DNA from 4 places in the Priestia aryabhattai genome. Region 4 is predicted to be linked to each of the others. Evidence: riboswitches for the same ligand, from Rfam matches in the RefSeq annotation. Region 4 holds a riboswitch; each other region holds the start of a gene.

Region 1 (7,718 bases), on a different contig from region 4:
CAGAATGTTTTCCGAAGTGTACAATACTTGTTGTTAAGTTTTGAGACTGCTCTCCACGCCCAACTGTTACCGTTTTTGTATCTCCATATGAACCGTCGCCCATTAGATACGTTGTATTTTCTGAAACTGTATTTCCTTCACTCATTAAGCCTAAAGCCCACTCAATGCGGCCATCTTTGCCCGCTACGCCGCGGCGGTTCACATAAGTAGTTGTGCCTTTAGCTAAGTAGTCAACAGCCCCAAACGTTACTTTTGCATTGCTGTTAGCGAATACTTCCGTCACAATATTGACAACACCGTTTGACTCTTCAGCAGTAGCAATGTAGTTTTCTACATATGTTACTGAGCTGTTATCTTCAGCTACAACAATGACATGGTTGAATAAAGCTGCTTCTTCATCTTCACGGACAAATACAGCTTGAAGCGGCTCTTGTACTTCTACATTTTTAGGAACGTACACGAATACACCGCCGTTTAATAACGCTGCGTTCAATGCAGTTAAACGGTGCTCATCTACTTTAACTCCGTCTTTCATGAAGTACTTCTCAACAAGGTCGCTATGCTCTTTAGCAGCTGTTTGAATATCTGTAAAGATAACGCCTTGAGACTTTAGCTCTTCTGTTAACGTTGAATATGCAGCTGTTTGGTCACGCTGAACATATAAATTTTTAACAGCTTCTGTATCAATCAATGCTTTAACCACTTCTGGAAGCTCGTCTACAGATGAGATTGTGCTTGCCTGTGAAACGTGCTTGTCAAAAGCAGTAAAGTTCCATTTCGAAATCTTTGTTTTATCTGGCTTTGGAAGTGCAAGATCTTCTGCTTTCGCAAGAGCTTGTAAGCGAAGATCTAGCAGCCAACTTGGTTCATTAGCTTCTTTTGAAAAGCTACTGATGTACTCTTGATCAAATGGTAATTTCGTATCAATAGTCATAGAGATCCTCCTAACTCTTAAGCTTCTTGCTCTACAGTTTCGTCTTCAATACCTAATTCTTGTTTGATCCAGTCATAACCTTCTGCCTCTAGACGCTGTGCTAATTCTGGTCCGCCTGATTTTACAACGCGACCTTGCATCATAACGTGAACTTTATCTGGTGTAATATAGTTTAATAAACGTTGGTAGTGAGTAATCATTAAGCAACCGAACTCGCTGCCGCGCAGTTCATTAATGCCTTTTGATACAACTTTTAACGCATCAATATCTAAACCAGAGTCAATTTCATCTAAAATTGCAATTCCTGGTTGAAGCATCATTAATTGAAGAATTTCGTTACGCTTCTTCTCACCGCCAGAGAAACCTTCGTTTAGGTAACGCTGTGCCATGTCTTGATCCATTTCTAAGAAATCCATGTTTTTATCTAATTGACGGATGAATTTCATTAGTGAAATTTCTTCGCCTTCTTCACGACGAGCATTAATTGCTGAACGTAAGAAGTCTGCATTTGTTACACCGCTGATTTCACTTGGGTATTGCATCGCTAGGAATAGACCTGCACGAGCGCGCTCATCTACTTCCATCTCAAGTACATCTTCGCCGTCTAGCGTGATGCTTCCTTGTGTAACCTCGTATTTAGGATGTCCCATGATTGCTGAAGATAATGTTGATTTACCAGTACCGTTTGGTCCCATGATTGCATGGATTTCGCCGCCCTTAACTTCTAAATTAACACCTTTTAAAATTTCTTTACCTTCAATTGCAACATGAAGATCTTTAATTGTTAAAGTTGACCCTGCCATATTAAAACCTCCAGTTATAGACGTATATAGTAAAAAACGATATACCTATATCTTTTTAATTATTCTCATTTTATTCTCATTACAATCTTATAACAAATGAAAATTTATAGCAACCTTTTGACCCAAAAGGTTTTAAACCATTATGTACGTTTTTTAAGACTAAATCCAATCATAAAAAAGTTGCCTTAAAAGACCCTGTGGAGCCTTCTAAGACAAGCTTTTTTCACCCGCTTTATTTACTTAGTGCGTGTGGCTAGTCAGTTCAGAAATGCACTCTTGGACAAGCGTAACGGACTGACTCATCGCTGCGCCTCCGCCAAATGCTGCTGACACTCCGCATGCTTCTAAAATTTCTTGCTCAGTTGCACCTTGATCAATGCAGCCTTTTGTATGATAGATCATACAGTACTCGTCTTGAGCTACTACGCTGATTCCTAGCGCAATTAACTGCTTTTCTTTTTTAGAAAGAGAACCTTCTCCAAAACATGCTTCAGTAAACGCATTAAACGTTTTTGTTACTTCCGGCAATTTTTCGCTAAATTTCCCAACACCCATTTTATAATCATGAAGTGCTTGCTCAGTTGAATGACGTGCTTCTTGCTGCATAACGTCAGCTCCCATCATCAGTAAAGTTTTCACGGTTAGTATACGTGAGAAAAATAAGAGTTATTCGTTTTCCCGCATACAAAAAAAGCACTTACCCACAGTGGGCAAGCGCTTTTCTTCTATTATTTATTTACAGGCAGGACTCCGCCTTTGTATTTTTCTTTAATGTAGTCTTGAATTTCTTTAGAGTGAAGAACTTTCACTAAAGCTTTCACTGTATCTTTGTTTTCGTCACCTTTGTGAACCGTAATGATGTTTGCATATGGGTTATTTTCTTTGCTTTCCACTGCGATTGGATCTTTTACTGGATCTAAACCCGCATCGATAGCATAGTTGGCATTGATAACAACAGCGTCACCTTCATTGTTTTTGTACATTTGAGGTAACAATCCGCCTTCAACATCGGCTTTAAACTTTAAATTTTTAGGGTTTTCTACGATATCTTTAATTTGGGCATCGATTTTCTTCACGCCTGGCTTTAATTTAATCACGCCGGCTTTTTCAAAGATTGATAAAATACGCCCTTGCTCTGCTACTGCATCACGCATAATAACCGTGCCGTTTTTCGGAAGGTCTTTTAAGCTTTTGTATTTTTTAGAGTAGATACCGATTGGTTCGATGTGAATGGCACCGGCACTTACGAAATCATAACCTTTTTCACCCTTGTGATCTTTTAGCACTGAATTCATATAAGGAACGTGCTGGAAGTAGTTTGCATCAATTTCATTGTTTGCAAGAGCTGTGTTTGGTAAGATGTAATCTTGGAACTTTTTAATTTCTAAGTCAATTCCTTGTTTTTCCAAAATTGGTTTTGCTTGTTCTAAAATTTCAGCATGAGGCGTATTAGATGCACCCACGACAATTTTCTTTTCATCTTTTGATCCATTGTTAGATCCACACGCAGCTAATCCTACTACTAATGCGGATGTTAATGCTAAAGCCGAAAGCCATTTTTTCATAATAAATAATCCTCCCTTTATCTTTTATCAATTTTTGCAGTAATCGCATCTCCGATAAGTTGGATAATAAATACAATAATCAAAATTAAGATCGTAGCAGCTAGCGTTACGTCATTATGACTGCGCTGGAATCCTTCTAAATATGCAAGGTTCCCAAGACCTCCAGCTCCAATCACACCCGCCATTGCCGTATAGCCAACTAATGCAATAGTTGTTACCGTCAAACCAGAAATTAAAGCTGGCAGCGATTCAGGTAGCAGCACTTTAAAGATAATGGTGCTTGTTGTTGCTCCCATTGATTTAGCAGCTTCAATAACACCTTTATCAATTTCGCGCAGACCAATTTCTACAAGACGCGCATAAAATGGTGCTGCTCCAACAATTAAAGCAGGTAACGCTGCATTAGCACCTAAAATACTTCCTACCAACGCTTTGGTAAATGGAATCAGTAAAACAATTAAAATAATGAATGGAATGGAACGAAAGATATTTACCACTGCTGACACAATGGCATATAAAGGTTTGTTTTGCCAAAGCTGTCCTTTGGACGTTAAAAATAAAAGCAAGCCCAATAAAATACCTAGAACAAATGTTGCTACAACTGAAATAGCCGTCATATATAGTGTTTCATTTGTCGCTTGAATAAAATCATCTAAAATAACGTTTGGAAATAGTTTCTCAAGCATTTGTCATTACCTCCACTTCTACCTGCTGCTCATTAATGTATGCAATGACTTTTTCAACTTCTGTTAATTCCCCGTCTAAATGAACAAACAACGTTCCATATGAACCTGTTTGTGTATGAGAAATCTTTCCTTGCAAAATATTAATCGTTACGTCAAACTGTTTTAAAATCGCTGTAATTAGCGGTTGCTCTGCTTTTCCGCCAACAAATGTCAGCTGAATAATTTGACCGCTTGGATATAACTCTTGTACTTGTTCAATCGTTTCAAACGTTTCTTCTGGTTCAGAAATCTGTTGAACAAATCGTTTTGTAATCGGCTGCTTAGGTTTTCTGAATACTTCTAGCACTTGTCCTTCTTCTACCACTGCGCCATTTTCCATAACAGCTACTCGATGACAAATTTTACGAATGACGTGCATTTCATGTGTAATCAATACAATTGTTAACCCTAGCTTCTCATTAATATCTACTAACAGATCTAAAATGGAATCTGTCGTTTGTGGATCAAGCGCTGATGTTGCTTCATCACACAGCAATACTTTTGGATTATTCGCTAGCGCTCGAGCAATACCAACACGCTGTTTTTGTCCACCGCTAAGCTGTGATGGATAAGCATTTTCACGACCCTCAAGTCCAACTAGCTTGATGAGCTCATCTACTCGTTTCAGTCTTTTCTCTTTTGAAATCCCTGCTATTTCTAACGGAAAGGCAATATTTTCTCGTACCGTACGCGACCACAAGATATTAAAGTGCTGAAATACCATACTGATTTCTTGTCTAGCTTTTCTGAGTTTTCCGCCTTTAATTTTTCCAATATCATTACCTGCTACTTCGACCGTTCCTGTTGTTGGTGTTTCTAATCCGTTTAGCAAGCGAATTAAAGAGCTTTTCCCCGCTCCGCTATAACCAATAATTCCGTAAATTTCACCTTGGTTAACGGTTAGATTCACATTATCAACAGCTGTTACTTGACCGCTTTTGGCCTGATAAATTTTTGTAACGTCTGTTAATGTAATCATATTTCTTCACCTTCTTTAGTAAAAACTTAATTATATTAGGTTGCCCTATAGAATGAAAAAGCCGTAAAACAATTTTCCCCATTAAAAAAGCCTCTCTGCGCATGACAGAAAGGCTCGATATTTAATCCTTTCTCTCATCTTTCAAAGCGCATAGCTTTGCAGGAATTGGCACCATTTCAGTTAGTCTGACGGTTGCCGGGTTTCACAGGGCTCAGTCCCTCCACCTCTCTTGATAAGAGTTCGCAACAATTATTTTGTTTTTGGGAAATATTCATTCATTTATGAACATTCATGAGTGTGATTTTAGCATGTGTCAGATAGGCTGTCAACAGATTTTGTCTTTGGGATAATATCCCAAGATTTCAACAGCCCCAACGGTTCGCCCTCTTTCAATTTCTTCATTTTAAACAAACGTTTGATTACCGAAGCTCTTCAAGCACGTGCTCAATGGAATGAAACGCATAGAGTTTTTTTACCATTGAGCCATTTTTCACTTCAATCAAGCAGGGTACACTTTCAATTGAAAATACTTCTGCTTTTGAAGGCATATAATTTAAATTGCTCATTCCTATGGTTATATCTGGAAGCATAACTTCTGCTACGGTTAACATTTTTTTTGCCAGCTGACATGTTCCGCAAAAAGGCGTATGGAAAAAGATAAACGCTCTTTCTCCTTCTTTTAACTGATCATCAAGCTGTTTTTCGCTCCATTCTTGCATGTTGCTCATTCCTTTTATGTTAAAAATTCTGCATTAACATCGATATTGGCACTCAGTAATACTGTTGCTATGTGATGTCTAGGGGCGGCAGCAACTTCTCGGTACATTTTATCAATATATAGATGCTCTGCTTCCGGAAGCTCTCGTTTAAATTGTTTTCTCAGCTTATTCCCTGAATCATCAGAGTCAACGAGTATGTATACCTCTTTGTTAAACGTACAGTCAATAATTTCATCCAGCTTTGATAAACTAATCGTACCGTTTGTACAGATAATTTCGATTGGTTCTCGAATGATATCTTGAATACGTTTTTTATCTGATTTTCCTTCGACAATAATTACTTTTTCAATTTCAATTAGCCCCATTTTCATCACCCATAATCATCAGTTGTATAGTAACATCATTTCTTTATGCTATACAATATTCGTTAATGTATCACAGTTCACCTGTTTTTTAAAAGAAATTTGCAAGAAAGAACTGTTTTAAAAAGCAGCTTAGGCCATATTGTTTCCATAAAACAAGAAAAACAGCGGCAGTTGCCACTGTTTAGCACCATCCTGCTTCTTCGTCGCAGTCTGTATATTTTTGCGCTTCACCTTGCTTTTGTACGTCTGCATATTGATAGAACTTATTATTTTCTTGCGAATATCCTTCTTCAAAACGGTATTCATTGCCGCTTGTTCCGTAACTAACTTCACCAATTGGCTGCTTATCAACATATAATTTCATACCGCCGTCATGAAATTTAGCTGTAACGCGATCTGTAACGTCCATTTTTTGTCGTTCAAACATAAAAAGACACTCCTTTAGCTTGTTTACTAATAGAGTGTCCAGTCAAAAACTTTTCATAAAGACAATTTATGGAGGAATATTATCCTTCGTTTGTCATTTCTTCGTATTGTTCTGCTGTCATTAGCTTGTCTACTTGAGAAGCATCAGATGGTTTGATTGTAATCATCCATGCTTCTTCGTATGGAGATTCATTAACAAGTTCAGGGCTATCGCTTAAGTTGTCGTTTACTGCTACAACTTCGCCGCTAATTGGTGCGTAAAGTTCAGAAACTGTTTTTACTGATTCAACGCTACCAAACGGCTCGTCAGCTTCTACTGTTGCTCCTACTTCTGGCAGTTCCACGAATACGATGTCTCCAAGCTCAGCTTGAGCGAAATGTGTAATACCTACGCGGACAACGTCTCCTTCTGTTTTTACCCATTCATGCTCTTCAGAATAACGCAAATCTTTTGGTGTACTCATCTTAATCCCTCCAAAATATGTATCGTAATTTGTTTATATAAAAAGCGCCTTCAACGTGGAGAACACTTTCTACAACCTAAAATAACTTCCTATTAACAGTGTAACGTAAAAGGTAAAAATTTTCTATTTGAAAACTTACTTCCACACGTTCTCAAACTGCTCTTCTTTGAAACCAAGCGTTACTTTTTGTCCATCTGTTAGCAGCGGACGCTTAATTAACATGCCATCTGACGCAAGAATAGACAGAAGTTCGTCTTCACTCGCACTACTTACTTTATCTTTAAGCCCTAATTCGCGATATTTTTTACCGCTTGTATTAAAGAATTTTTTTAATTCTAAGCCGCTGTTCTGATAATAAGATTGCAGCTGCTCTTTTGTTGGCTGGTTTTCTACAATATGAATTTCCTCATACGCTACTCCGTTATCATCCAGCCACTTCTTTGCTTTTCGACACGTACCACACTTTGGATATGAATAAAAAAATAATGACATTTCGTCAACCACCCTTTATTTTAAGCTTTTTTCGTATTTTAACACATCCTTTATCATTTACCTAGATAGAGGCTTCTTAAACAAAAAGGAGCTCGCGAAACGAGCTCCTTTTTGTTTAAACTGTAAATTTCTCTACTTTTAGAAGCGTTTTCGCAATCTCGCGCTTTACGCTAATCACATTGATTGGTGTATAGCGCGTTAACTTGCGAAGAGACGAAAGCATGACTCTAAGCGTATCACCTTGTT
Region 2 (7,718 bases), on a different contig from region 4:
AAGCTGCGAACAATCGGACGAACAAACAGTTCAAACCCAACATAGCAAGCAGATGGGTTTCCTGATAACCCAAACAGCAGCTGTCCATTTCGTTCTGCGACTGTTGTGACGCTTCCCGGTCGCATCGCAATTTTGTTAAACAGCACATTCGCGCCAAGCTTTTCATAAATAGCAGGTAAATAATCATAGTCCCCAACGGATACGCCGCCGGTTGTCAGTAAAATATCCACTTCTTCAAGCGCTTTTTCTACCGCTTCATAGCAGCGGTCAAAGTCATCTTCAAGTTTGCCTAAATATTTTGGAACCCCGCCGCTTCTTACGATTTGCGCGAGTGCCATATAAGAGTTACTATTGCGGATCTTCCCTGGTTCTAACGGTTCATTTACATCAAGCAGTTCGCTTCCCGTTGTTAACACCCCAACAACCGGTTGTTTGACCACAGCTACATCCGCATAGCCAAACGTAGCTAAAAAAGCTGTGACGCCCGGATTGATGCGCGTTCCTTTTGAAACCAGCACGTCTCCTTTTTTCGTTTCTTCTCCTTTTAACGCAATGTGTGCCCACTTTGAAGCCGGCCGGCTTAACGCCATATACGTCTTGCCTTCTTTTTTATACGACGTTGTTACTTCAAGCATCACAACCGCATCACACGAAGCAGGCACTTGAGCTCCTGTCATAATGCGCACCGCTTGAAACGGCTTTACTTCTTCTTCATAGACAGAACCGGCACCAATTTCACCTACCACTTCGAACTCCACAGGATGTTCACTTGATACTTCTATGCAGTCTTGTGCTCGAACCGCAAAGCCGTCATAAAGCGATTTATTAAAATGAGGCACGTTTTGATCAGCAATAATATCTTCTCCTAAATAGCGCCCGTAGCTTTCGGTGATCGATACGCGTTCGATGCTGCCTTTTCTTTTATATGTCATAACTTTTTCAATTGCTTCAGGAATTGAAATAGGTGTTCTGCTTTCTAACATAGATTCTTCACTTCCTTTATGTCTGTTCACTTTTTGCGCTATGGTGTAAAATCATAGCATATCTCACTATTTCTATCATACAACAAAATTTACTGAAAAAGGATGAAAATACCGATGTCTTCTTTTACACATTTTAATGATCAAGGCCGTGCCAATATGGTCGATATTAGCGAAAAATCTATCACTCGCCGCGTTGCAACAGCTCGTTCAAGCATACTTGTTAACAAAGAAATTCACGAAGCCATTGTAGAACATAAAATCGGAAAAGGCGACGTCCTTGCTGTCGCACAAGTAGCGGGAATCATGGCTGCAAAGCGCACGTCTGACATTATTCCGATGTGTCACCCTCTTTTATTAAAAGGCGTTAACCTTTCATTTGACTGGGACACAAGCAATGATCAATACCGTTTATTAATAGAAGCAACTGTTAAAACAGAAGGCTCAACGGGCGTTGAAATGGAAGCTTTAACCGCCGCTTCTGCCTGTGCATTAACTGTCTATGATATGTGCAAAGCCATTGATAAAGGGATGATTATCGGCGAAACGTATTTACTTGAAAAATCAGGCGGCAAAAACGGTGACTATAAGCGCACGGAAGCTTAAAGGAGGGACGAAATGAGCGTACACGAACATAAATCCAAAGCAACTCAGCCCGTTCGCTGTAAAGTCATTACGGTATCAGATACACGCACAACAGAAACTGATAAAAGCGGCACGCTGATGATTGAACTTCTAAAAGAACATGACATGCAAGTAGCTTCATACGAAATTGTAAAAGACGACCAAACGTCGATTCAACAAGCCATACTTGCCGGATGCAGTGATGACAGCATTGACGTTGTCCTCACAAACGGCGGGACGGGCATCACAAAACGAGACGTCACGATTGAAGCCGTTCAAGCGCTGATTCATAAAGAAATCGTTGGATTTGGCGAACTGTTTCGCATGCTGAGCTACACTGAAGACATTGGCAGCGCAGCAATTATGAGCCGAGCAATTGCCGGAACGATTAACGAAAAAGCCGTTTTTTCTACACCGGGATCAAGCGGTGCTGTTCGTCTAGCCATGACCAAACTGATTTTGCCCGAACTTCGTCACGTTGTGTGGGAATTAAACCGCCAGCGTTAACAAAATGCCTATGCACACGCATAGGCATTTTCATTAATCATAGTCTTTATGTACCCACTCATCTTCTGGAATGCCTAAATCTTCTCCAGAAAAACGCTCTTCTTTAAACGGATCTCCTCTAAGATGAAAGCCGTTTTGCTCCCAAAAGCCAGGATGGTTTTCATCAATAGCTTCAAAGCCTCGAAGCCATTTAACACTTTTCCAAAAGTACAAATGCGGAACAATCAATCTTAACGGATACCCATGCTTAGCCGTAAGCGGCTCTCCGTTAAAGGAATGAGCTAGAAGAATATCGTCTCTGAGTAAATCTTTCACCTCAATGTTTGACGTATAATCATTGTCTCCGTGCAGCATGATGTATTTACTTTTTAACTCCACGCCAATTGCTTTTAAAAAATCTGTAAACAACACGCCCGTAAATTCATTATCAAACCTTGTCCATCTCGTCACGCAGTGAATATCACATTTTACCGTCGTTTGCGGCATGTCCAATATATCTTGATATGAAAGGGTCACTTCCTTGTTTACTAATCCGAATACTCGAAGCGTCCACTCCTCTAAGTTATACTCCGGCACGTCGCCTTCATGTAAAATGGGAAAGCGCTCCGTCACTACTTGCCCCGGAGGCACTCGTCCTTCATACTTTGGATCGATTTCCGGTGTTTTCATTCGTTTAATACGGTCTGCTTTGTTCAAATGTATCACCTCGTTGTTTTTTCTACATAAAAAGCCCTTCCTTAAACAGATAAGGAAGAGCTTCGTTTCAGCTTCTTCCTTATCTCTAAGAGCAATACGCTCTTAAGGATTTGGCACCATTCTGTCATAAACAGCGGTTGCCGGGTTTCACAGGGCCAGTCCCTCCACCTCTCTTGATAAGGAAACGAATTGTATTTGTTTTATGCAATAAAGTCAGTATTAAGCTTTTTGTCATAATTGTCAATATTATTTTTCTTTTTCACATAAAAAACTTTAAAAGCAGATAGGATTATAAGGTTTTTTTCTATCAAAACACAAGTCAAGGCTTTTATTCTTTTCCTTCAATCATGGTATACTTCCTAGCAAAGCGCTTATAGTAGCTTTGCTGATTCTCTTGTACATTGTTAAAAACAAGTCGATTATGATCAATATCTTTTTCTTTTAGCACATAGCCTTTTTCATTCATCAGCTTAATATATCCATCTAAATGACCTTTTTTCACCATATAGTGAAGGGCATCATCTCGATCCGTAGTCTTTGCTAAATCTTGACTTCCCACTTCTAATTTATCTACGGCTTTCGCTGTTTGAATAGGACGGTAGTCTCCAAACACCTTCTCCCAATTTAATAGCAGCAGCGCGCCGGAGACTATTATGGATGCTCCAGCGGCGATAGTTAGTACAAATCGTTTTGACACTTCTTTCTCTCCTTTACATTCTTTTTCTTCTATTTAATACAACAGCTTGCCCCAAACTTGTTTTTACACCAAGTCCTAGATACACAGCTACAATATATTTTATATTTTTAACAAATACTTGAGTTATTGTATCATACTTACATTTTTCATTTACTTTTTTATAAAAAATTAGAATCCTCCCTATATTACGTTTTTTACATAATAAAGGAATATAAACCAATCTTTTCACCTATGATAAATGAATCGTTTTTTACTTTTTACTTCGCCTGACGTTTACATTCTAAAAGGCGTGTTAAAGTATATATATATCAGTTACCAACTCAACTAAGACTCCTTGACTATTCCCCCAAGGGTTTACCTAAGCGTCTGCTACCTACCTGCTCTTTAGGTAGGTCGGAGTTGCTAAATCGATATATATAGGAGGAAAAGATTATGAAAATGAAACAACGATTATCAAAATTAGCAGCTACTGCAACCATTACAGGAATTGCTGCGTTTGGATTTGCTCCTGTTGCTCAGTTTGATACACCAGCACATGCAGCTACATCCCAAGAAACAAGCAGTCAAACAGCTGTAAAAAACATTAATGAAATTTATAATGCGGCGGTGCAAGGAGAAGTGCCACGCTTAACAGCAGACTTAAAAATTGGTAAAAGCCTGCGTCAAGATGTTCGAGATCAGTTCGGTCCTCCGCCTGAAGGTTCATCAAACAACTTTGACTACTATCATGCGGAAATGGGCCACCCTGGATATGCATTTGGATATGACCAAAATAACGTAATTAACGAAATCCGCTATTTTGGTACAAATGTAGAGCGCCAAACAAATTTAGGATCCATTACGCAAGCTAACTTAAAGAAAGAATTAGGTCAGCCGAACTTTACAAGTAAAGTAAAAGGTGATGGTACTACTCAAACGAAGTACACGTATCATGCCGGCGCCTATGATCTTGAATTTATTTTTGATGATGCAAAAACGTTAAATCACGTAAACTTAGTTGCAAAACCTTAAGTAATAGAAAAAGTAGCAGACAGTCTGCTACTTTTTTTCATGAAATAAAACTAGTGCTGAATCAGCTACGTGTTCATAGCCAATATCCATGTAAATCTTATTAGACGTAGGGTTTGTAATGTCTGTGTATAAGCTTGTTGTTTGAAAAACGCTGTCTAGCATGAGCTGAGAAAGCATAGACACACAGCTTGATGCATAGCCTTTTTTACGTTCTTCCCGAGGCGTATACACAAAGTTAATCGTGATGTTATGCGCTGTTGGACGCGCGGCATTGGCTATGGATAGGTACTTTCCGCTCACTTCCCATAGAAATAACTGTCCTGCTTCAATAAAAGTTTCTCCTGTTTTGGCAGCTTGCTCTTTTGATACAGGCTCTCCAATAATATCCATAAACCTCCAAATCCACTCCATTACTAGCGAAAGGTGCTCCAACCTTGCTTTTACTAGAACTCCGTCAGTGTCTGCTGTTTTTTTCACTTTGTCTAGCCGATAAATGCGCTGATCGATTTTTAAAGAAACTTCTTGATTTTTTAGAGCTGCTAGTTGTTGAGAAAGATATAAAACCGTTTGTCTTTCTCCAACCAAACCGGGTATTTCGATTTCTTGTAATAGCTTCGCCACTTCGTTCAGTTCACAATCCGTTAGCTGTTGGATTTGAGACAAAATGATTTGCTGAGGGGTGCGTTTGCAGCAAAACAAACGCAGCACGGCTGCTATCTTTTAAAATAACGCCCATAAAATTCGGTTTGCTGCTTTCATTTAAGCTGTGTAAAATGCCCAGCGCTAAGTTATGAAGAACTTCATTTTTTATTAAAAGCGGCTCTACTTCCTTTTTAAACTCCTGCACTTCTCTGTATCTACGTAACTGCATCATTTTCTTTCTACCTCCGCAAATGCTCTTACTGGAAACGTTCCGGCTCCTTTTATTTTAGGAGGCACCGCGTAAAATAAAAATGGCTCCGTTAGTTGATCTAAGTGACATAAGTGACATAAGTGTTCAGCAATCACAATGTCCGATCCTAACAGCAGCGTATGAGCTGGCCTTGCTTTTCCTTTTGTATCGTCAATATTCATCGAATCAACTCCAACAAGAGCGGGCTGTTGAGATACTAAATAAGCTGCGGCACTTTCTGTTAAGTACGGATGATTTTCTAAATAATCGTCTGTATTCCAGTAGCAATCCCATCCGGTATGAATTAATACCGCTTTTCCTTTTACGTCTATATGTTGAAAATGAGATTCATCAATAGCCGTTAAAGTCGGATCGATCGACACAACGATCCCTTCTAGCCCGGCTGTTTTATCAATAGCCGTTTGAGCTAAATCCGCTCCGTCTTTATATCTGTGAAACGCCACGTCAATATACGTACCGGTATTTGTGATCATTTCAATTTTACCGATTTGAAATTCAGTGCCTGGTTCATAAAGCTTCTTAGACTCTTCTCGGCTTAAATAATCGCAAATAATTGGGCTGGCAAGCCTTTATGCGTCATAACTCCATCTTCAATTACGTGGCTTAGATCGATATACGTTCTCTTTTTCATACCTTCACCTACTTTTTAAATATTCAGTAAAAATAGTCTAACACAAAAAACCTCTTCCTAGTTTCCTAGAAAGAGGTTTTTTAAAGAACATTATTAACTTGATAAACACACATCGTACGTATGCTTTGTATAAACAAATCCTTCAAAAATAAGGCGGGCTGTACGCACTACTTTGATTCCATTAACCTGTCCATTTTTTAGATTCACACTGGTTTCCATAATTCCCATTGGATGAGCAAGCCGAACGGTATCGCCTTTTACTTGAACCATTTCTGACAGCAGCGTGCCACTTGTATAAATAGCCGCCGTTGTACAAATCGCTCCTGTAATCGCAAGCGTTTGATGCGGCTTTTGCATAGACATCATGCGAATTAATACGTCCATTTGAGAAGTCGCTTTTTCTCTTCCAGTCCCGTCGCGGTGGTCCATAGGAGGAGCAATAATTGTCATTTTAGGAACGGCTGGTGATAGTTTAGTTGCTTTGTCTCGAGGTGCCAGCCCCGCTTTTTCCGCTGCAATTGAACGAATTTCTTCAAATAGCATCAGCTGTTTTTCCGTATACTCATGCGGAAGTTCTGTTCCCGTTAGGCCAATATCCGCTGCTTCAACAAATACAAGCGGATTTCCTACATCAACGATTGATGCTTTTACCGTCCCGATGGATGTTTGCAGCAGGTCAACGGCACTTCCCGTTGGCAGCAGTTTTCCGGTGACGGCTCCTTCTCCGTTTTCAAATGAAAGATAAATAGGCGAACCTGTACCCGGCACTCCAGGAATCATACACGTACCTTCTGTTTTAACCGTTCCGTTTTCCACTTCCACTTCCGCTACGATTACTTTTTTTGTATTCGTATTATAAATCCGCACTTTGGTCACCGGTTCCACAGCTGTTACAAGTCCTTGTTCAATTGCGTAAGGCCCCACCGCTGAGGAGATATTACCGCAGTTTCCTTTAAAATCAACGAGAGATTCGCAGATGCTGACCTGCGCAAACGTATAGTCTACGTCAGCTTCTTCTAAATCTGATTTTTTAATAATTGCAATTTTACTTGTCAGCGAATTGGCTCCGCCCAGCCCGTCAATTTGACGGTGATCCGGACTTCCCATTATATCTAATAAAAACGGTTCCCAATCCGATTTGTTCACAGGCATTTCTTCATGATTGATAAAGACTCCTTTACTAGTTCCACCTCTCATAACCGTTACAGGAATACGCGTCATATTATTCACCTTTCTCCCCTACTAACAAACGCCGTAGCGTTCATCAAACCATTATATTTTTTTACTATTTAGAACCGGTTCATTTGCCATTTATCGTATAATAGAGGTTGTCATAAGTAAAATACATAAAATTTATTGTCTTTTTAAAAATTTTTTTATAATCTAAATACAAGGAGGAATTGGGATGGATCAAAAAGATTGGATATTAATTAAAACGCTTCACGAAGAAAAAAATATTACACGAACAGCTGAAAGGCTCTATGTATCGCAGCCTTCTTTAAGCTACCGCCTTAAAAACCTCGAAGAAGAATTTGGCGTGACGCTCTTTTTTAAAACGAAAAAAGGAATTGAGTTTACATCTGAAGGTGAGCACCTTGTTCGTTATGCGGAAAATATGTGGAAGCAGCTGCAAGAAACAAAAGACAACATGCGCAATAT
Region 3 (7,718 bases), 210 kb from region 4:
TATCTTCAGCTCGAATCGGTAGATGAACTATTTTTGAAAAAAAGAAATTTAGCGGATGGATCCATATTTTATGCAGTGGACGGAGATGCTAATTTTTCTTTGATGAGCGACTTGGATAAAAAGCCGAAAACGACTTTGTTATCTGGATATGAAGATAAAGCAGTAAAACAAGGGGATGAGGAAAAATTAGAAAAGTTTATCTTTAATCTTAATACATGGACAAATACAGAATTCGAACAGAATATTGATAAGTATCTGAACGTCGACTGTTACTTATCTTGGTTAGTTGGCATTATTTGTATGCAGAATTACGATGGTTTTGTCCATAACTATGCTCTCTATCTAAATCATGAAAGCGGGCGATTTGAACTGATTCCGTGGGATTATGATGCAACTTGGGGAAGAGATGTAAATGGAAAAGTAATGGAGGGGGACTACGTCCGTGCACAAGGATTTAACACGCTTACAGCTCGCTTATTGGCAGTAGATAGCATTAAAAAACATTACATTCAAAAAATGAACAATGTTCTAAATAATCAATTTACAATAGAACATATGAAACCAATCATTTATCAACTGCATGAGTATATCACTCCTTATGTATTAAAAGATCCTTACGTAAAAGATAACATGGAGCAATTTTATAAAGAACCCGACTTTATGCTGTCTTTTATAAAAGAACGAACAGCGTATATTAAAAATAACCTTTTGACTCTTTAAATATGGATAGATTTATAGGCAACAGTGGATTTTGTTAATAATAGGCAAATGAAGGAAATCAATAGCTGTACATGATACGTATATATACAGTATGAATGACCAATAAGGATAACTAATAAGGAGGAAAAACAATGAGTAACTATTACTATGACCAAGAACAAGGGCAAAATCAAAATCCACGTCAAAAATCAAGCCAAAAATCAAGCCAAAAGCGCAGCCGAAATGTACAAATGCCTGATAAAGGCTATTCTTCTCACTTTAAACCCCTAAAAGGAAGAGTGGTGACCGTTTATCGTGGAGGACCTGAATCTAAAACAGGTTATTTGGTTGACGTGCAATCAGATTATTTAATCTTAGCGGTAGAAAGCAATAATAACAATAATAACAATAATGGTGAAAATAACAATCAAAACAATCAAAACAACCAAAACAACCAAAACAACCAAAATAATAATCAACAAGAATATACCCTTGTATATTATCACTTAGCTCATGTAAAAAGCATTACTGAAGATACTATGTCAAATTCGGCGCAAACATTTACAGGAATTAGCACAGAATTAGAATTATATCGAGGAAAAACTTTTGCTGGAACTTTATCATTGATGAAAACTAAATATGTGCAGGTTAACCAAGGTGGACCTGAGAAAAAAGCAGGTCAGCTTCTTGATGTCTTAGGTTCATTTGAATCTGCTTATATAGTATTACTCACAGAGGATGACGGTGTTATCTATATTAACACTGAACACGTTAAGAGTGTAAGTGAATATCAAAATAATGATGGGAATCAAAATAACAATGGGAATCAAAATAATCAATCTGCAAATGAACTCTTCTTGAGCCAAGAACCAGAATATATGAAATCTAAGAATTTTAACGATCTGTTTGCACACCTTTCTCATAAATGGGTATCTATCAACGGTGGAGGACCTGAAGCCGTAGAGGGCGTGTTAGTACAAAGTCGAAACGGTACATTTACACTTGTTCAGAATAATCAAGTATTACGCTTACAGCCAAGACACGTTAAAACCATTTGTGTAGGAGCAAAAGGAGCTTTTAAGCAAAACGACAACAATCAAAATAACGAGCAAACAGAAGAAAATGGAGAGACTGAATCTGCAAAGTCTAAAGAAGAACGTACAGGAAGCCGCACGGGAGGACGTACAGGAGGACGCCGTACAGGAGGAGGTCGCACAGACGATCGCTCTCGAGGACGCCGTACAGGTTCACGCTCTTCAGTACCAGGCGAGAAAGTTATTAAAACGAAAAATTATCGTTGGAAAGCATGATGAAATGGAACATAAAAGGTGCTTATAAAGCACCTTTTCTATCATATAGGAAAAAGGAGGAGAATGAGTATGAGTATGAATCATTATATCAATAAAATTGTGGAATTGGATATTTCAGGTAAAACGACGTTTGTTGGCAGACTTATTGATCTTGGATTAGATATTATGGTTTTGTATAATGGACATGATTATTTGTATATTCCTCTTTTACACATGCATCGTTTGCGAGAAGTATCAGAAGAAGACTATACGGTTTTACGTGAAATAGAAGAGAACTTAATAGAAGAAAGTCAGCGGATTTCCTATCGTAATATTTTACAGCAGGCAAAAGGAAAATTTATTGAAATTTATGTAACAGGAGGAAAGTCATTGCATGGTTATATTACAAGCGTGCTGAATGATTATCTTGTGTTTTATTCTCCAGTGTATAAAAATGTATTTGTTTCTCTGCATCATTTAAAATGGCTTACCCCTTACAGTAACGAGTTAACCCCTTATTCTTTAAGTGACAAAGAGCTCCCAGTAAGGCCTGCCTCTGCACCTTTTGTCAGAAACTTTGAAGAGCAGCTTAAAAAATATGAAAATCAATTGGTTGTATTAGACTTAGGAGATCAATCAGAAAAAATTGGCGTACTTAAAGAAGTTTCTAATAATATTGTTGAATTAATTACGGCAAATGGAGAAAGTATGTATTGGAAGTTAGCTCATGTAAAATCTGTGCACTTGCCTTAGAAAAAGAGACCTCGCTGTCGTCTCTTTTTTTATGCGCTTATCAGGACAAGTGCATCGAATAAACAAATGAGATAATTTAAATTTTTTAGAAAATTATGTTGACAATAAAGAAAATCTTTATTAAAGTTATTAACAACAAACGTTAACCAACAACAATTATATAGAACTCTTATCAAGAGTGGCGGAGGGACTGGCCCTGCGATGCCCGGCAACCATCAAATGAGACATTCATTTGAACGGTGCTAATTCCTGTGGAACATCAGTATTGTTCTAACAGATGAGAGAAATCGTGTATAAACGAACACTCTTCCATCTGTGAAGAGTGTTTTTTATTTTGAGTTAAGGAGAGAAATAGATGAAAATTGAAACTTTATTAGTTCGTTCAGGAGTAGGCCGTGACCCTTCAACAGGTTCTATTACAACACCCATTTACCAAGCATCAACATTTGCTCATCCTGCTTTAGGGCAAAGTACAGGATTTGACTATGCACGTACGGCAAACCCTACTCGTACAGCATTGGAAGAAGCAATTGCAGCTTTAGAAAAAGGAGAAGTAGGAGTAGCATTCGCTTCAGGAATGGCGGGTGTAATGGCAGTTTTAGCGCTATTTAAAAACGGAGATCATTTAATTGTATCAGAGGACTTATACGGAGGAACGTACCGAGTACTAAATGAAATCTTTTCAGAGCAAGGAATTACTGTTTCGTACGTCAACACAGCCCATCTCGATCAAGTAAAAGATGCGCTTCGTCCCAATACGAAAGCTTTATTTATTGAAACACCTACAAATCCAATGATGCACGTGACTGATTTGCCAGAAGCTATTGCATTAGCTAAACAGCATGATTTGCTTACTATTGTTGACAATACATTCATGTCACCTTACTATCAGCGTCCTTTAGAGCTTGGAGCAGATATTGTGATACATAGTGCGAGCAAATACATTGGTGGTCATAATGATGTAGTTGCTGGTCTTGTAGTGGCTCGATGTAGTAGCTTAGGAGAGAAAATTCGTTTTTATCAAAATGCAGCTGGGGCAATCTTAGGTCCACAAGATAGCTGGTTGTTATTGCGCGGTGTTAAGACGCTAGCGCTTCGTATGGAAAAACATAACGAAAACGCACTGAAAATTGCAAATTGGCTTACTACCCATGATCTCGTAGAAAAAGTGTATTACCCTGGTCTTGAAACACATCCAGGTTATGAAATCATGAAGAAACAAGCGACTGGATTTGGAGGCATGATTTCTTTTGCTGTCTCACGCCCTGACATCGTGTCCACGCTTTTGGAAAATGTCAAAGTTATTACGTTTGCAGAAAGCTTAGGAGGTGTGGAAAGTTTGATGACATTCCCAGCTCGTCAAACACACGCTGATATTCCCGAGGAAATTCGAAATCGTGTCGGAGTAACAAACTGTTTACTGCGATTATCAGTTGGAATTGAGCACGCAGATGATTTAATTAAAGATTTGAAGGAGGCATTTGATGCATACCAACAATAATAAACATAGATTTGGTACGAACTTAATTCATGCAAATACAGGAATTGACGGTCATTTTGGAGCGGTTAACGTACCTATTTATCAGGTGTCCACATTTAACCAAGAAGATGAGACGAACAACGGCCGCTATGACTATTCTCGTTCAGGAAACCCAACTCGTGAGGCTTTAGAAAACACCATTGCTCAGCTAGAAAATGGATACGCTGGGTTTGCTTTTTCATCAGGTATGGCTGCCATCTCATCGGTGTTATCTATTTTTGAATCAGGGGATGAAATTTTAGTTTCACATGATACGTACGGCGGGACATATCGTGTATTAACACGGTTATTTTCAAAGTTTGGTATTAAAACAACCTTTGTTGATACAACGAAGGTTGAGAAAGTAGAAGAAGCTATCACAAAAGATACGAAGGCTATTTATATCGAAAGCCCTTCAAATCCATTTTTACACGTAACGGATATTAAAGCAGTAGCAAGTTTGGCGAAGGAGCGCAATATCCTTACAATTGTGGATAACACGTTTTTAACACCTTATCTACAGCAGCCGATTGACCTTGGTGTAAATATTGTGATTCACAGTGCTACAAAATATATCAGCGGCCACAGTGACGTCATTGGTGGTTTAGTTGTGGTAAGCGATGAAAAGCTAGCAGAAGAAGTAAAGTTTGTACAAAATGCTTTTGGTGCTATTCTAGGACCACAAGATTGTTTTTTGCTTCTTAGAGGAATCAAGACACTAAAAGTTCGTTTAGATCAGCAGTTAAAAACAGCACTGCAGTTTGCGAAGTGGCTTGAAGAACAATCTTTAGTAAGCCGTGTATACTACCCAGGCTTAAAAAGTCATCCGGATCACAAACTGATTTCAGAACAAGCAAATGGATATGGAGCTATGATTTCTTTCCAAGTACAGGATGAAAAAGTAGCACGACATATTTTACAAGGAGTCAAATTGGCTTCAATTGGCGTTAGTCTAGGTGCAGTTGAATCAATCTTAACGCATCCTGCAACAATGTCTCATGCAAGTATCCCAAAAGAAGTACGTGATGAAAAAGGAATTACTGATTCCCTTCTTCGCCTTTCCGTAGGATTAGAGGAATTCGAGGATTTGAAGCAAGACTTTAACGCTGTTTTTCAAAACTTAGAAGAGAAAGCCTTAATTAAATAAAGAAAAGGACTTCCATCAAGGAGGTCCTTTTTTGTAGTTATATACAGCTATCTAAAAGGTTTGTGTATAGTGACGTAAGCGCAACTTTTTCATCAGAGGAAAGGCTGCTGTTTAGAATTCTTTTTATGCCAAGATGATATTTTATATGCGGTGTTTGTCGGACGCGCGGATGAGTCATTTCATCCTTTAAATCTTTCAGAATGGCTTCGTGAAGCTGATCTTCACTTGTCATGGATTGTTTGGAAGCGAACGAACGGTTCAACCATAGGGTTTGATAAGCTGCTAGTAAATGTTCAGAAGTCATTGTGCAAAGAGCTCCTTTAGATTAGTTTCTTCATTATAGTAACTTATAGTTTACCACAAGTATTAATACGTGTACGTAACTTTTACAGAAGCAGATACAGTCAAGGACTGAGCTTGAATAGGGGGAGAGGCTGCTAATAACTTAGGCGAGGAGCCAGATGACTGATAGACGGGGCCTTCTTCGATTAAAATAGGGATTTGGTTAATCGGAAGCTGTAGCGTATTAGCAATGGTAAAGGCCTTTTCTTTGGCATTTAATAAAGCTTTACTTATCGCTTCTTGTTCATATTTATCATCATTCGTAACGTGAAATTGAAGGTCTTGCGCTACATTGGCTCCGCTTGAAAAAGTAGCGTTATAGACATCGCCAGCTTGTTTTACATCTTGTACTCTTACTCTAAACAAGTGCTGTACTTCGTATCCTGTAAGAGTCGATTTTCCATCACTGTAATCATATTTAGGATTTATGGTAAAGGAAGCCGTCTCAATTTGCTGGTCATTGATTCCAAGGTTTTTCATCTCTTGCAGCAGAGTATTTGAAACAGCTGAATTTTCTTTTAAGGCTTCTTGAACATCTCGGTTCTCCGTGCGCGTTCCAATCGTCATGGAAATTTCATTTGGAATTGCTGCAGCTGTTCCTTCACCAATTACTTTAATTTCTCTATTTTGTGTATCTACGCGCAGTTGCTGTGTAGGTTCATAAGGGAAATAAGAATGTTGCATACAAAAAAACCTCCTTCACTGATCTTTAGTATGTATATGATAAGAAATGGAGATTAAAAACAAAAAAGATACACAAGTAAAAACTTGTGTACCTTTTTGTTTATTTCGATTCTTGCATTAAAATTTCTTTCATTTCAATAAATTGATTTTGAACATCGTTTGACGGTTTCTTTGTTATTAAACTTACGACGATGACAGCTAACAGACTTAAAAAGAACCCAGGAATCATTTCATAAAGAGCATCTTTTAAAGTTGGTACGTTCACCCAAATCAATACAGTGACAGCGCCTACAATCATACCTGCAAGTGCTCCCCATCGTGTCATACGCTTCCAATACAGACTCAGCAGAATAGCAGGACCAAAAGCAGAACCAAATCCAGCCCAAGCATAGCCGACCAATCCTAAAATGGTATCACTAGGTCTCAAAGACAGCACAATAGCGATAATTGCAACGCCTAAAACCGCAGTTCTCCCCACAGTCACAAGCTCTTTGTCAGAGGCTTGACGACGAAAAAATGTTTTGTAAAAGTCTTCTGTAACAGAGCTTGCTGTTACAAGTAGCTGAGAAGAAATGGTACTCATAATCGCAGCTAATAAAGCAGCATATAAAAACCCGGTAATTAAAGGGTTAAAAAGTATATCTGCAAATTTAATAAAAATAGTTTCAGGATCTGCTAGCTTCATACCCGTTTTTTCTACATATGCAATTCCAACAAGTCCTGTCAGCAACGCACCAATAATAGAAATAATCATCCAGCTCATTCCAATACGGCGTGCGGGTTTTAATTCCTTAACAGAAGAGATAGCCATAAAGCGAACGATAATATGAGGCTGTCCAAAATAGCCAAGTCCCCAGGCTAAGAAAGATATAATACCTAAAACCGTTGTACCCTTAAAGATGTCAAGGTATGTTGGATTAACTTCCTGGACAATATCCATTGTTGTGTTGACGCCTCCAACATCGGTGAAAGCCACAATGGGTACTAAAACTAAAGCAAGAAACATAATAACACCTTGAACAAAATCTGTTAAACTAACGGCTAAAAATCCACCGAAAAGAGTGTAGGCAATAACAACAGATGCTGTTACAAACAAGCCAATCTGATAATGTAAATCAAATGCTGATTCAAATAAGCGTCCGCCTGATACCATACCAGCTGAAGTGTAAAGAGTGAAGAAGATAAAGATAACGATCGCTGATACCGTTCGAAGAATTTTGGCATGGTCGCCAAATCGATTTTCAAAAAAGTCTGGAATTGTAATGGAGTCGTTCGCTACTTCCGT
Region 4 (7,718 bases):
GTATTATGTACTACTGAATTAGCCAGGAGGTGTTTATATGCATATCACTGCTGAAAGAATTAGAGAAGCAACAGAAGCGCTTGCTTGTACTGAGCTTGAAACATTTATGTACCAAGAGCCAACTGCTCTTCACAGACGCTCTCGTCGTCGTTCTACTCGTCGTTCTACTCGCCGTTCTACTCGCCGTTCTACTCGTCGTTCTACTCGCCGTTCTACTCGCCGTTCTACTCGCCGTTCTACTCGTCGTTCTACTCGCCGTTCTACTCGTCGTTCTACTCGCCGTTCTACCCGTCGTTCTACTCGCCGTTCTACTCGTCGTTCTAGCCGTCGTCGCTGTCACTGCGGTTCACCTTGCTGCTCATACCCATGGTTTAATAAATCATTTGGCTGCTGCTTTAAAGGGCATGGTTGTCGTCGCTAAATAAATCTAAAGCAAGTCGAGTTTAAAACATACGCGGCTTGCTTTTTTAAAGATTTCTATTTTTTATTTTACATAATCATTCGTTTTACTCTTCTTGAAAAAGAAAACAAAGTATAATAATAGGAAAGAATCTCTCTTAAAAGGAGGCCTATCCATGCATTTATCTTTTGATCACCTTGTTCATTTTTCACCTGATCCTATTAAAGCTCAGAAAGAACTAAACGAATACGGAATAACTGTCATTAAAGGCGGCTTCCATGAAAAATGGGGAACTTTTAATACGTTGGCTTACTTTAACCTGAGCTACATTGAATGGCTTGGGCTTAGAGATATCGCGTTAGCTCAAACAGTTACAGATAATGACCTTATTCAGCAGCTCGTTAACGAACATACACCGTTTGGTCATTTTGGTCGATTTGCACTCCGTACAGATGATATGGATTTGCTAATAAAAGAGTTGCAAAGCAAGAGCTACACTGTAAAAGGTCCTGTAGCGGGTTCCCGTCAAACCAATGATGGAGAAAAGCTGCAATGGAAAATGTGTTTTATTGAAGTTGACCACGATTCCCTGCCTCTTCCTTTTTTTATTGAGTGGGGTGAACCAGAAGAAAAACGCAAACCAAAGCTAGCTGCTCTTTCTTCCCACCAAGCCGGTCAGCTGCAGCTAAAAAACATTTACTGTGCTGTACATAACCTTGAAGAATCCATCAGCAGGTGGACGAAACTGCTAGGCGTTCAGTCTGGAGAAAGCTACAAAGACTCTTTACTTGATGCATGTTGTCAAAAACTATATGTCAATGGAGGAAACCTCATTTTTTGCAGCGGAACACAAGGCATTGTCCATGATACATTAAAAAAAGTTGGAGAGCGTCCATTTTTAGTTGAATTGGATCACGCACTAACACCACAACAATTTACCATACAAGGAGCTTCTTTTAAATTCAACAAATAAATATCCGTGGGCGGATGTTTATTTGTGTGCTTCTTTTATAGCTTGATAGATGAAATGAGGCAAAATTTCAAAGGAATACTGAACGTCTAATCTTTCTGTCCATTGATGTGCATCTCTTCCCAGCGGTCCAATGTTCAGCACCGGCATCTTCAGCTTCTCTAGCTCTTCTAACGGGATATGATATCCTTTATTCCATAGCGGCATATTTGCTACTAACGTGTTAAATGTATGAAGCGGATGCTGCAGACTAGCATAACTTAAATCCGAAATTCCGCCAAAATAACTTTGTTCAACTAGCTCCACTTGGAATTGTTCCTTTGCAGTTGCCTGTACGTTTGACAAAATCCCTTGTACAAACGGATCATTATGTGAACAAACGGCTGGATAAAAAGGCGGCGTAAAAAATAAGACCATTATCGGAGCTGCTTCTTTACATAAACCGGCTAACGAGTTTACTAATTTAATGGTTTTATTTCTGTCATCATCCTCTTGTGCTAAAAGTGCTTCTTCCATTTCTTGCACATATTTTTCACCGTGCTGTTTTACTGCATGAGTATAAAGTTCTTCATACGTCCATACGTTCACGTCAAGAGATGAACCCTCCATTCCCTCCGCATACTGCCTAGCGGCTTTGTTATAGTGTTTTTTTACATTCAAAGCCGCTTTGTTGGCGGATTTTAGCAACAGATCTGTTACCTCTTTAAGAGAATGGTTTAACATAAATAAATTAAACAATACAACGGCAGAGTGCGGGACTTGAACTGAATACTCTTCTTTTAAATCTTTTTGCATCAATACCGTAGGAGGTGGACTGGTTTCATCTCTTATTGTTTCGCAAAAACGAAGGTTTAATTCTATTTCTTTCGTTAAATAAGAAGCTAGTAAATTAGCATTCAAACCAGCTAGCGGTTCCCCTACATGAGTTTCTTTTCCATAACACAAAAAGCTTGGCATGATCTTCCCAATAGATCCTGAGTACACATAGTTCGTTTGATCTCCAGGATAGCGGCTAAACACTGGTTCTGCATTTAGCATGAGAGAAAAATCCAGCTGATGTTTGCGCGCAAGTTCTAAAAGAACAGGCACTGCTTTTCTCATTCCGAGTGAATTTACTTCCTCATCCGGCACCGATAGCAGCAGGATGTTTCCTTCAAACTCCCCGTTGCATGCTCTTTCAATCATACTGATATGTAGTGCAATGCCTGCTTTCATGTCCATCGTTCCTCGCCCAAAAAGCCAGTCTCCTTTTAGCATATCTTTTTGCACGTGCGCCGGAACTTGTTCCATATGTTTATAAAAAATACTCGTTAATGTATCAGCGTGAAAAGCGTCCTTTTTCCACTGTCCATAATCTTGTACATCCACTACATCGTAATGACTGACTAATACAACTGTTTTATTCGTATTTTTCCCTTCGACAAAAGCCGTGACAATCGATCGCCCGTCTCCTGTCGAATGAAGCTCGACGTGCTCGTTTTTTTGAAAGTAAGGCAGTTTTAATAAGTACGACGCTATCGATTCAGCCATTTCCGCTTCTGCCATAGTTCCTGTCACGCTAGGTATAGAAACTAATTCGCTTACAAGCTTTTTTAACTGTTCTTTTGTTTGATACAAAGATGTTTTGTTCGACATACCCTTCATCTCTTTCCTTTTTCTAAATTTTCTATCAAACAAAACGATTCGTCAATCCCTTTGACAGAGACCCTTTCATTCTATCCCTATGTATCATAGTATGACACTGCCTTTACGCGCATGATAAAAAAAGAGTGCGCGACTAGCACCGCACACTCTTTTTTTTACTTTTCGTCATCTTCTAAAAAGTCTAGGATACGATCAATAAGCTGTTCGCTTCCTGCATCGTTTCCGTGTTCAAGAGACATTTCCATTTCAATACTCCTTTCATAAAATATTCTTGTTTTATAACATACCACAATTCATTTTGAATGTAACCTTTAATTTGTGTAAAAATTTCGACAATTTATTTTTAACAGCTAAATTCAGTGAATATAGATTATACCCATGGAATTCTTTGCTTGTCAAAAACTATGCTTTCCATTCAAAAACACTTAACAAATAGAGGCGCGAGTAGACTTCTATAAAAGACAGCCTACTCGCTCAAGCTTGGAACAGCATGATGAATAAATTTCTAGTTCATTTGCTTTTTGTACATCCTTAATATCTATGCCTACAGCATATGTACGAACTTGGTTTTCGACCACAATTTCGTAAAATGTTTCTAATTCACGATAAGCTACTTGATAATGCTTTCCTAATAATTTCACTGCTTCCTTTAATGCTTTCTCCCCTGTATGTGCTGCAACTGCTGTATGACTCATAAAATCCTCTCCTTTTAGAAAAATAAAAAAAACTCATTTTGCTTTGATGCAAAATGAGTTTTTCACCCGTTTTATCACCCAAAGCACATGCTTTGCTGGTAGGAGCACCTTACATTCGTAGGTTGCTGTGGAGTCAAAGAGCCAGATCTCTCGTCCACTCGTGATAACTTTTTTTAATTTAAAATTTATTTTATCAAACAATTCTATCCGCGTAAATAGAAAAATGAAAATATTTTAATTTTTTGTGTAATGGAATGAATTCAAAAAATGAAGACTTACATTTGCAAAATAAGAAGCTGCTACAAGTAATGCCTCTTCCTTTAATGAAAAAGAAGGATGGTGCCATTCATATTCTCCAGCCGTACCCATCCATACAAAAAATCCTGGTACATGCTGCTGATATACGGCAAAATCTTCTCCTCCAGGCGATTGTTCAGCTTCCACAACTTGATAGTTAAGATTCTCTGCTGCTTTAATAGCAAGCTTTTCCAGCGTATCATCATTGTTTACTACAGGAAGGTATGGGTACCATTTGACGTTTACTGAAGCTCCAAAAGCTGCTCCAATCCCTTCAGCGGTTCGTTTCATAAGAGCCGGTATTTTTGCTCTCGCTTCTTCTTGAAATGTACGCACGGTTCCTTCAAGCGTTACTTTGTCAGGAATGACGTTCCACGAGCTCCCTCCATGGATTTGAGTTATGCTGACAACAACATTTTGAAATGGGCTGAGATTACGGCTGACAATGGTTTGTAAACTAGTAACGATTTGACCAGCAGCAGCAATTGGGTCTATTGTTTTTTCAGGGATACCTGCATGACCTCCTACTCCTTTGACGTCAATTTCAAAACGATCAACACTTGCCATTAAAGGTCCCGATTTGATACCAATGGTTCCTACAGGAAGATCCGGTTTGTTATGCACCCCAAATATCGCTTCTACTCCTTCGAGCACACCTTTTTCAACTAGCATTTTTGCTCCAGAAGCCGTTTCTTCAGCCGGCTGAAAGATAAATCGAACCGTGCCACAAAGCTCCTGTTGACGCTGTTTAAGAAGAATAGCTGCTCCGATTATAGAAGCCGTATGAAAATCATGGCCGCATGCGTGCATAACACCGGTGACTTCAGATGCAAACGGCAGATTGGTTTTTTCTTCAATTGGCAGCGCATCAATATCAGCTCGAATAGCGATAGTAGGTCCCGGCTTTTCTCCCACAATTTCTGCTACTACTCCTACGTTTAATTGGAATGCATTTACTATAGAAATATCATAGTGCTTTAACCACTTTTTAATACGTTTAGTTGTTTTATATTCTTTCATTGAAAGCTCTGGAAATCGGTGCAGCTCACGGCGTATATCTATTAGCGTGTTTAGTAGTAATTGATCTGTCATATTTATCACTCTTTCACATTTCTTAATTTGGCACAATCCTCTATTTTTTACGATAAAGAGTGTACCTCATTGAATTTTTTATAAAGAAATACGGTCGTATAACCTTCTGCAAGGTGCTTTTCTTTAGCTTGAACATATCCTTTTCGTTCATACATCTCAACTAACCAAGGATGTTCTTTTGCTGTGCCTAAAGACACACCCGGTGATTTAAACATATTTTTTATTACTTCTTGCTCTACTAGACGCAGCAGCTTAGATCCGACTCCTTTCCTCGCAAACGATGGTTCCACTGCAAACCACCAAAGATGCGGAACATCAAACGGACCTGGATGTTCTCCCCAAGGCATTCGTACAGACACAGTAGCAGCAATTTTTTTATCTTCTTCATATACATAGCAAAGGTTTTGAGAAATATTTTTCTTAACGAGGGCAAGATCAGCAGTAGCTGCTAAAAAAGGGATACCTAGCTCTCTAATAGGCTTATACGCTTGTATAGTTAAGTTCAATAAGTTAGCTGCGTCATCATTTGTTGCCAAACGGAATTCATTTTTCATCTCTTCGTCTCCTTATGTAGTGCTTAATATTTTATTTAACTTATAAGTTTACTAAGAATTAAAAAAGACAGACTGCCGCCTTGCGTACTCACTATACAACTGCTTTTATAATGTGTCAATTCTATTTATTGTTTTCTATAAAAGGTATAAATAAAACAAATACGCGCAGTTTTCTGTGCGTATTACGTACATATCAAGATAGACTTCATGACTCACTCACTGTAGCTTTTAAGTTAGCTGCCAACAACACAAGTTCTTCTATAGATGCTAACTCCTCTTGTGAAGCCGCAGCTGCTTCTTCAGCATAAGCAGCTGCTTGTTTGGCCACCTCTGAAAGGGCCATGACAGATTCCATTACCTTGAACGAATACCCATCAATCTCTCCTGTTACCTTTGTCATTTTGTTCATTTGTTCTTGAGCGGTAAAGACATCTTCCATAATTGTGGAAAACTGTTCAGTTACATCTTCCACAGTGGAAATACCAATCGTGACTTCTTCCGTATTGACTTCCATATTTCGATAAGCCTGCTTTGCCTGTGCTTCAATTTCTTTTAACAGATGACTGATTTGTATAGCGGACGTTTTAGATTCCTCTGCCAGCTTACGTACTTCCCCTGCTACTACAGCAAAACCTTTTCCATGTTCTCCAGCTCTTGCAGCTTCAATAGCAGCATTAAGTGCAAGAAGATTTGTTTGTTCAGCAATTCTTGTAATAGTGTCAATAATTCGGCCAATCTCTGCAGAACGATCTTCGAGCCCCTTTACTCTACTGGTGGATACTTTAACTGATTCATAGATTTTATTCATTTGATTCGTCACCTCTTTCACCGAAACATTTCCAGTGGAAGCATGTTCAGAGGCTCTGTTCATCGATTGTTGTACCCTTGAAGAATGATCAATCATTTTCTGAAGCAGCTTGGCCATATCTACCATAGCTTGCTCGGTTTCAACAACACTTAACAACTGCTTATCAGAACCCGCAGCAATTTCTTGAATAGACATCGTAACTTCTGTTACAGCTGTTTTTGTTTCCTCCATGCTTACAAGCAATTGCTCTGAAGAATGACTGACCGTGCGCTTTGTTTTACTTATTTTCTGACGCAGCATTCTCATGTGAGTCGTCATTTCATTAAATGAAGATATGAGTGTACTAATCTCATTTTTCCCCTTCAAAGGAACAACATCTACAGATAAATCGCCGTTTGAAATCCCTTTCATTGTTTTTGACAAATTTTCAACCGCAATTATGTAGCGACGTATGATAAAATAGAACACGGTAGTTGTAAGAGAAACAAACAGAAATGTAATCACTAGCGTAATCGAAGCTGCTTGCTCTTGTTTCACAATAAGATAATAATTTGTTACTTCAATTACAGTAGATGTTATGGCCATCGTGGCTGCAATCATACATAGCATTTTCATGCGTAAACTTTGAAAAACTTTTTTCATTTTTTCATCCCCTATACAATCTAAAGACATAGAATGTCTAATCTATATTAGTAGTATCGGCATATTTTTATATTTTTTTGTAAAAACTAAAGAAGAATTGAAACAATTATTATTAGCGCTTTTTCACTAAATATTAGAATATATATCATTCCGCAAGGCGCTGCAACAGCAGTTGATAACTGTCTGATTATTCTTTCATTTGACCAAACTCTACCTTTGCTTATAAAATGAAGATTTGTAGAAAGGAGTACGAAAAATTTTATGTATACGTATCAAACAGGCAATCAAACAATTGACTACAAAATTGAAGTCGTTCCAAATAGAACCGATATCACGGTGCAAATTTGTGACAAAGAAGGGGTAAAAGTTATTGTCCCGAGAGGTCTTAATGAAAACAATGTGCGTTCAATCATCGCACGCAAAGCAACATGGATTTTAAAACAACTAAACGGTTCACAACCATCTGAGGAAAAGCCAGCTGCTCCAAAGAAAGAAGCAGTAAAAAAAGAAACAGCTAAAAAAGAAGCTCCTAAAGCAGCAGCTTCTGCAGCTAAAACTGGTTCTTTTGAAGAAGGAGACAAATTCCCTTACCTAGGACGTCAATATCGCTTAAACA

Evidence for each region. Region 4 has a riboswitch for S-adenosylmethionine ahead of M3225_RS15390 (hypothetical protein). Riboswitches for the same ligand answer to the same signal wherever they lie in the genome.
Region 1: it holds a riboswitch for S-adenosylmethionine, as region 4 does, so the genes downstream of both, M3225_RS22500 (methionine ABC transporter ATP-binding protein) here and M3225_RS15390 (hypothetical protein) in region 4, are expected to answer to the same signal.
Region 2: it holds a riboswitch for S-adenosylmethionine, as region 4 does, so the genes downstream of both, M3225_RS01025 (sulfite oxidase-like oxidoreductase) here and M3225_RS15390 (hypothetical protein) in region 4, are expected to answer to the same signal.
Region 3: it holds a riboswitch for S-adenosylmethionine, as region 4 does, so the genes downstream of both, M3225_RS16435 (trans-sulfuration enzyme family protein) here and M3225_RS15390 (hypothetical protein) in region 4, are expected to answer to the same signal.

What each region holds. Positions count from the first base shown of each region.
Region 1 covers NZ_JAMBOQ010000005.1:299,532-307,249, reverse strand. The annotation lists gene sufD (Fe-S cluster assembly protein SufD) at 1-934, opposite strand, end outside; gene sufC (Fe-S cluster assembly ATPase SufC) at 952-1,737, opposite strand; gene M3225_RS22515 (carboxymuconolactone decarboxylase family protein) at 1,978-2,343, opposite strand; gene M3225_RS22510 (MetQ/NlpA family ABC transporter substrate-binding protein) at 2,466-3,302, opposite strand; gene M3225_RS22505 (methionine ABC transporter permease) at 3,320-3,988, opposite strand; gene M3225_RS22500 (methionine ABC transporter ATP-binding protein) at 3,981-5,006, opposite strand; SAM riboswitch class I at 5,138-5,245, opposite strand; gene M3225_RS22495 (thioredoxin family protein) at 5,426-5,725, opposite strand; gene M3225_RS22490 (toprim domain-containing protein) at 5,740-6,090, opposite strand; gene M3225_RS22485 (YusG family protein) at 6,272-6,517, opposite strand; gene gcvH (glycine cleavage system protein GcvH) at 6,597-6,980, opposite strand; gene M3225_RS22475 (arsenate reductase family protein) at 7,116-7,472, opposite strand; gene M3225_RS22470 (acyl-CoA dehydrogenase family protein) at 7,588-7,718, opposite strand, start outside.
Region 2 covers NZ_JAMBOQ010000001.1:201,307-209,024, forward strand. The annotation lists gene M3225_RS01010 (molybdopterin molybdotransferase MoeA) at 1-983, opposite strand, end outside; gene moaC (cyclic pyranopterin monophosphate synthase MoaC) at 1,098-1,586, shown strand; gene M3225_RS01020 (MogA/MoaB family molybdenum cofactor biosynthesis protein) at 1,599-2,111, shown strand; gene M3225_RS01025 (sulfite oxidase-like oxidoreductase) at 2,145-2,807, opposite strand; SAM riboswitch class I at 2,884-2,990, opposite strand; gene M3225_RS01030 (hypothetical protein) at 3,136-3,504, opposite strand; gene M3225_RS01035 (YjgB family protein) at 3,937-4,515, shown strand; gene M3225_RS01040 (GNAT family N-acetyltransferase) at 4,543-5,178, opposite strand; gene M3225_RS01045 (hypothetical protein) at 5,147-5,389, opposite strand; gene M3225_RS01050 (cyclase family protein) at 5,386-5,901, opposite strand; gene M3225_RS01055 (2-methylaconitate cis-trans isomerase PrpF family protein) at 6,153-7,280, opposite strand; gene M3225_RS01060 (LysR family transcriptional regulator) at 7,465-7,718, shown strand, end outside.
Region 3 covers NZ_JAMBOQ010000003.1:651,953-659,670, forward strand. The annotation lists gene M3225_RS16420 (CotH kinase family protein) at 1-720, shown strand, start outside; gene M3225_RS16425 (spore coat protein) at 951-2,009, shown strand; gene M3225_RS16430 (hypothetical protein) at 2,079-2,741, shown strand; SAM riboswitch class I at 2,908-3,025, shown strand; gene M3225_RS16435 (trans-sulfuration enzyme family protein) at 3,097-4,242, shown strand; gene M3225_RS16440 (trans-sulfuration enzyme family protein) at 4,226-5,407, shown strand; gene M3225_RS16445 (hypothetical protein) at 5,445-5,711, opposite strand; gene M3225_RS16450 (SIMPL domain-containing protein) at 5,774-6,433, opposite strand; gene putP (sodium/proline symporter PutP) at 6,534-7,718, opposite strand, start outside.
Region 4 covers NZ_JAMBOQ010000003.1:446,900-454,617, reverse strand. The annotation lists gene M3225_RS15405 (CotG/ExsB N-terminal domain-containing protein) at 38-421, shown strand; gene M3225_RS15400 (VOC family protein) at 576-1,373, shown strand; gene M3225_RS15395 (M20/M25/M40 family metallo-hydrolase) at 1,392-3,005, opposite strand; gene M3225_RS15390 (hypothetical protein) at 3,467-3,709, opposite strand; SAM riboswitch class I at 3,778-3,879, opposite strand; gene M3225_RS15385 (amidohydrolase) at 3,944-5,098, opposite strand; gene M3225_RS15380 (GNAT family N-acetyltransferase) at 5,146-5,652, opposite strand; gene M3225_RS15375 (methyl-accepting chemotaxis protein) at 5,858-7,102, opposite strand; gene M3225_RS15370 (M48 family metallopeptidase) at 7,364-7,718, shown strand, end outside.